Regions from separate parts of the Corynebacterium limaceinasi genome, predicted to be linked through region 2. Evidence: predicted binding sites of a transcription regulator. Region 2 holds the regulator's gene; the other holds the start of a gene.

Region 1 (3,205 bases), 1.0 Mb from region 2:
GCAGCAAGCGCGAGAGGATGCGGCTAATAATAGGAGCCAAAACAATCATCGCGATGGCCCACCCGGACTTCCCCAGCCCACCGAGCAGTGGATACAGCACGCGCTTGAAGGGGCTTTCTTCCATTGCCCGGCGCCGCTTTTCACCCAAGGAGCCCGGCGGCGGATCAAAGGCCACGGCCTCCTCCCCATCGCGGTAGTAGACATCCTGTATCTCCCCGAAGGGCGTGGCTTGGATATCTACATAAGGCTTAGTCAGCGGCGCACTATTCTCACTGAATGAGAGATCGTTTTCCAGATTCTTCTGCAATGAATAACGGCCGCCACGCGGCTTGTCGTGCCGGCTGCGAACCTCGCCATTGACCACGATCTGCATGCGGGGTGCAGGATTCTTGCGCCAGAGCTGGATGCGGTGGATAAAGGGGGCATCGCCAAGCACCGGCGTAAATTCCTTCGGCTCCTTGGGCCATTCGCCCTGCTCAGCGAACTCGGCATCGTAGCCGCGCTCAACCTCGAGCAGGCCAGCCTCAGGGTGGTCCAACCGCCAGATTTCCATCAGCGCTTCCTCAACTTGGCGCCCAATTTGCTAGCACCCAACGCCAAAAGGACCACTACCGGCAGGTAAATCCATGTCCCCTCGTTGAAGTACATCTCCATGGCCGCGAAATAGGCGATGCCCGCAACCCAGAAGATGGTCCATGAGTAGCGGAATGTGGCGGCATCGATAAGAGCAATAAGCACGGTAAGCCCACCCATGATGCCGAGCAGCGTCGTTCCGGAAACCGCCTGGTAAATCGCCGGCGGGAGCACCAGGAAGTTAGCGATCATCGCCAAAGGCGCCCACCACTGCCACCACGCGCGGCCGGGTTCTTCCTGCGTTTCCTGCTCCTGGCTCATACCCTCCTCAAGCTAGCACATAATTTTGTTTTTTGAGCCGGTTATCCTGACGGAAGAATATGCATTCCTACCTGCGAAAACGCGTTAAAACAGGCGAATGTCCGGCGGGTGTTCTATAGTGTTTTTCGTACACACGTTCACAACACAAATTTAGGTTTTAAGCGCCATGGAAGATCCATACTTTTCCACGACCAACACCAAAGACCCCACTACACGCTTAGCTTTTGAGATGCGAAAATCTGAATACGAGTTCTGGACTGAACAGATCCCCGATCTCGATTCTGATTTCGAATTAGTCACCCAATCCCTTTACCGCACCACCGGAGTTAATCAGGGGCGAATCGGCCATATTCTGATGGCCCTGTATCGCCTAGAAGAGCTCCCGCAGCTGAAAGAGCTGCAGCACCAGCTTTACCACTTAGATTTAGACCGCCTCATTGCCATCAATAAATCCCTTAACCGCCTGGGCAACCCGGCCCCGGAGGTAGTCGCGCGCATCGATGAGCAGCTCACCGCCTACCTCACCCCCACCCGCGCCAACCAGGCCATGCGGACGCAAGCGCAGATTAAAAGGAAGATCAACGAGCTCATCAACCTCGAAGATGACACCCTTGCGGTCAAGAAGGGGCCGACCCAGCCGCGCTACACCATGGAGAATTGGGGAAACAATACCGCAGCAATGACGCTGAGCGCGGATCCCTCGGTGATGGCGTGCGTAGATAAGTGCATCAAGGAGACTGCGCTCAAGCTGGATTGCTCGCTTGCCGATGCCGCCATTTCCCTCCTCACCGGCAATACCGAAGCACCCCAGGTCATCCTGAATGCCTACAAGGCAACCGATGTCCCCAACTCCCCCGCATTCATTGAATCCGTTGGGTGGCTCGACCCGGCGCGCTCCAACGCCCTGCCCTACTCCAAGATCCGGGAACTGAACCCGGATAAAGAGGTAAAGGGATATGTCACCCCGCCGGATATGGCAGCCTACCTCGAAGGATTCGACGGCACCTGCCGCTACCCTGGCTGCAACCGCCCTGCCACGGTGTGCCAGAAGGATCACCGCATCAACCACGCGGATGGCGGGCCGACGACTCCCGCAAACCTTGCGTGCCTGTGCCAACACCACCACAACATAAAGACCGATGGCCGGGCCTTTTACGTCATGGATCCGCACACCCGGGACATTATTTGGTTCTTCGAGGACGGCACCTGGACCGTCACCGAGCCCTCCGGCCCGCTGGCGGAAAAGAATAAGAATTGGGTGCAGACTTTTGCACAAACCATGACCGCCCACCGCGCACGGGCCTACGAAGAGGCCCACGAAGCACAGGAAAAAGAAAAAACCATCCCAAGGAAGGAGGATTAAAAACGCCCACTGCCATACATTGGTTGGCATGATGCAAAAATTATTCACGCTCGACGAGCTGATCATTTCCCAGACCAAGTCCCTCCTCAAGGATCGATTCATGATTTCTGATGTCAACGGGACCCCAGTGGGCACCATCGTGCAATCCACCAGCCTTAAGGAGATGGTGTTTAAACCCTCCCGTAGCTTGGAGGTCGCACTCACGGATGCCGAAGGCAACCCCCAACAAACAGTCATGACGATCTCGGATCCGCCGAATTTTTTGCGGGATACCTACGAGGTACACCTACCGGGAATTGAACAGCCCATGGCCGTTATCACCAAGCGCTTCTCCATGTTCAAAACCAAGATGGAATTAACAATGGGGGGCTTTGCCGACGTCGAAGTGCACGGCGATTTCTGGGATTGGAACCTCACCATCACCTCCCAGGATCGCCAGCTTGCCGATGTCTCCAATAAATGGACCGGCATGGGCAACTACTTCATGGGTAAAAACACGTATCTCCTGCGGATCGCGCCAGGCCTCAACGAGCAACAGCACGCCGCCATCATCGGCGCCGTAATGAGCATGGACATGCTGCGCACGAAGAAAAAGAAAAACAGCAACTAGGTGCGCGCATGGAAATCATTGCAAACGGTGTTTCAGGACTGGCCCTACTGTAAGCACCGAGGTTCCAATTCCGGATACGGCAAGTGCCGCTGCCGGGCCGATGGCACTTACGATAGGCGCCCCGATAATGTATCCGATAAGCATCGCAGAGCTATTTATCGATCCCATCGTAGAAAGGGCTTTGGGCTTCACCCCATCAGGTACGGTTCCCACCACGATGATTCGCAGTGCGGCCACCTGAATGGCATTGCATACTCCGCCAAGGAATGAAGTGCCCCGAGTTTTGTTCCTAGGCATTTGCCTTGATTTCTATTATTGCCTGTGGCGGGTTCTGCTTC
Region 2 (3,205 bases):
ATCTCCGATTCAAAGTCATCCGCGCTCTCGAATGATTTATACACCGAGGCAAAGCGCAGATATGCAACCTCGTCTAGGTCACGCAGCGGCTCGAGAATCGCTAGCCCGATTTCGTTGGCATTCACCTGCGAGGAACCATGCCCCCGCACCGTTTCCTCAACCTCTTGGGCCAACTTTTTTAAGGCATCATCGCTAACGTCACGACCCTGGCACGCGCGCCTAACGCCCCGAATGAGTTTATCCCGGCTAAATGGCTCAGCAAGGCCATTTCTCTTAACAACCAGCAGTACGGCCTTTTCCACAGTGGTGAAGCGCCCCTTGCAGGAAGCACACTCCCGCCGGCGCCGTATCGATGCGCCAGCATCAACCACGCGCGAGTCAATAACGCGGGATTGTTCGTTATGGCAAAACGGGCAGTACACACTAGTCCTTTCGCTAATTTAGCTTCTCGGTTTAGTTTACCTCCCAAGGCCAAGCCAAAAACCTGACATCATTGCGAAAGACCTCTCCTGCTCGCGTGCCGGTCTCCGTGAAGCAAGCAGGCCCTATCTGCCGCTGGTAAACAAGCTGCTGCCTAACAAGGCTCCAAGCCTTAAACCCCGAAGTGCCTGCTTTAGTGGCCTGCTTTAGTACACGCAGCGCTACTGACCGATCGCTGCTTCTACTTGCTGTACCGAAGCGCCAGGATCAGTCGGCGTTTCAGCATTCGTACCCATCAGCCCGCCGGCAATCGTGCCGAAAAATACGGCAGCGCCAAATACTGCACCAAGGAGGTAATTCTTGCGCGAACTTTGCGCATCGTCTTCTTTCATCGGCCTGTTCGCGAAATCAGGTAAGAAACTTTCATCAGTCCACGTATTCGAATAACCTTCACGATTCGTTCGATATACGGAATTTAAGGTCCTGATTTCCCTCTTTTCGGAAGGAGAATGCTGCACGCCCCAGCTTTGATCATCAATATCCCAAATGGCGGCTGAAGGGACGATCTGTGGACGTGCCGCGCGTTGTTTAACCGTGTTATTGCGAGAGTTAAGTAGTTGAGACATTGCTTTCCTTTCGACGACCGCCGTAAGTCTAAAGCGGCCCCTTGACACAGCAAGAGCTCAATGTCGCTCCTGTGTTCGAGACTGTTTCTATGTTCGATTTATAGCACCCCTTCGAAAACCTGTCCAGTTTTTCGCGTAAATCTCGAACGCTTGTACTTTTCGTGCTACAAATGAGTTATGGCACGCAGGTGTCACCCAGTCCCTTTTCAAGCTACGAACGCAGAAACCTCAGACCCCCTAGCTAGGAGCCGCACATGGGCCGCAAGAAAGCAAGCACCGCAAAGAACGATTACGCCTCCCTTTCCGAAAGGCAACGCCGCATCCTTAACGTCATCAGCGATGCAGTGATGCTCCGCGGTTACCCGCCCAGCATCCGCGAAATTGGTGACGCCGCCGGCCTGCAATCCACCTCATCCGTGGCCTATCAGCTCAAGCAGCTTGAGGAAAAGGGCTTCTTGCGCCGCGATCCCAATAAGCCCCGCGCGGTCGACGTACGCCACCTCAACACTGACGACGCCGAAAAGAAGCCGGGCCGCAAGTCTAAGGAGATCCCCGATACCTCTGCCCGCGGCCCTGAAGAGTCTGCCGCCGTAGCTTATATTCCCGTCGTTGGCCGCATCGCCGCCGGTGCACCAATCACCGCAGAGGAAAATATCGACACGTATTTCCCCATGCCAGACGAGGTCGTCGGCGGGGGCGAGCTCTATATGCTGCAGGTCGTGGGCGATTCCATGCAGGATGCCGGCATCCTCAACGGCGACTGGGTCATCATTCGGTCGCAATCGGTGGCTGAGGAAGGCGAGTTTGTCGCCGCGCTTCTCGATGGCTCCGAGGCCACCGTCAAGGAATTCCACCGCGATTCCTCTGGCGTATGGCTCCTTCCGCACAACGATGCCTACCCGCCCATCAACGGCGATGATGCGGAAATTATGGGCAAGGTAGTATCCGTCTTCCGCAAACTCTAAGCCCCGGCAAGCTACGTTAACCAAGCCGCACGCGAGTTTTCGCCTGCGGCTGTTGTCGCCGCCTGCACTCTGCGCCCGCTTTCTTGAAACCCGCTCTTTGCACTTAGTACGCTGCCCTGTTTCCCCTGCTTGGGGAGCAGGGCCTACGAGTTTTAACACATTCCATGCCTTTCTGCCTCGCAATCGCGCCCCAAAAGCCAACTTAAGCGCGCGGGACTTATTGAAAAAGCACCCCCGAAATAACGGATCTGTAAGTTAAGCGCTACTAGGGTTGGCTTTCAACTAGGGCAAATATAGCTGACTGACCTGCGGCTTTCATCCCAAACCAGACAACGGCGCACACCCTAATTTTTGTTTTCGTCCGATTACCGCCGAATTTTGACACAATGGAGGGAGAAATCCCACATCAGTTAGCTTTCACCGAACGCCTGCATTCGCAGACGGAGTAACCGCCCGGACGAAGGCAAGGAGCAAGGAGGGTCTGTGTACGCAGAGGAGCGACGCCGCCAGATCGCGTCCCAAACTGCCGTCGAGGGTCGCGTGAACGTCACCGAATTATCGGAGCGTTTCGACGTGACTGCTGAAACCATTCGCCGCGACCTAGCCGTGCTAGATCGTGAGGGCGTTGTCCACCGCGTTCACGGTGGCGCCGTGGCTTCGCAGGCGTTCCAGACCGCGGAGCTCACCCTCGATACCCGCCAGCGTTCCGCATCTGGGGCCAAGGCTGCCATCGCGCACGCCGCGCTCGATTTCCTTCCCCCTGGCGGCGGCAGCATCTTCTTGGACGCCGGCACCACGATTAATACCTTTGCCGAGCTCATCAGCCAGCAATACCCGCAGGCGCAGTTCAATATCGTCTCCAATAGCCTGCCCATCGCGCTGTCGCTAGCCAATAGCGGCGTTCCCGATGTCCAGCTCCTCGGCGGCACCGTACGCGCTATCACCCAAGCCGTCGTCGGCGATACCGCCTTGCGCACCATGGCGCTCATGCGTGCCGATGTCGCCTTCATCGGCACTAATGCCCTGACCCTCGACCACGGCTTGTCGACGGCCGATTCCCAAGAAGCAGCCATCAAATCTGCCTTCGTCACGAATGCCCACAAGGTCGTGGTCATGTTTGATTCCAGCAAATTGGGCAACGACTATCTGGTGAGCTTCGCTTCCATTGCCGATATCGATGTCGTCATCACCGAT

Evidence for each region. Region 2 encodes LexA, which represses DNA repair genes until DNA is damaged. Its sites were predicted from a motif close to CGAACANNTGTTCG; they were not measured.
Region 1: the regulator LexA is predicted to act here: its motif matches at 1,021-1,034, upstream of ACLI1Q_RS00360 (HNH endonuclease signature motif containing protein).

What each region holds. Positions count from the first base shown of each region.
Region 1 covers NZ_CP177100.1:69,762-72,966, reverse strand. The annotation lists gene ACLI1Q_RS00370 (hypothetical protein) at 1-553, opposite strand, end outside; gene ACLI1Q_RS00365 (heme transporter) at 553-894, opposite strand; gene ACLI1Q_RS00360 (HNH endonuclease signature motif containing protein) at 1,124-2,257, shown strand; gene ACLI1Q_RS00355 (LURP-one-related/scramblase family protein) at 2,286-2,867, shown strand; gene ACLI1Q_RS00350 (IS3 family transposase) at 3,157-3,205, opposite strand, start outside.
Region 2 covers NZ_CP177100.1:1,530,027-1,533,231, forward strand. The annotation lists gene nrdR (transcriptional regulator NrdR) at 1-422, opposite strand, end outside; gene ACLI1Q_RS07470 (hypothetical protein) at 642-1,046, opposite strand; gene lexA (transcriptional repressor LexA) at 1,301-2,011, shown strand; gene ACLI1Q_RS07480 (DeoR/GlpR family DNA-binding transcription regulator) at 2,495-3,205, shown strand, end outside.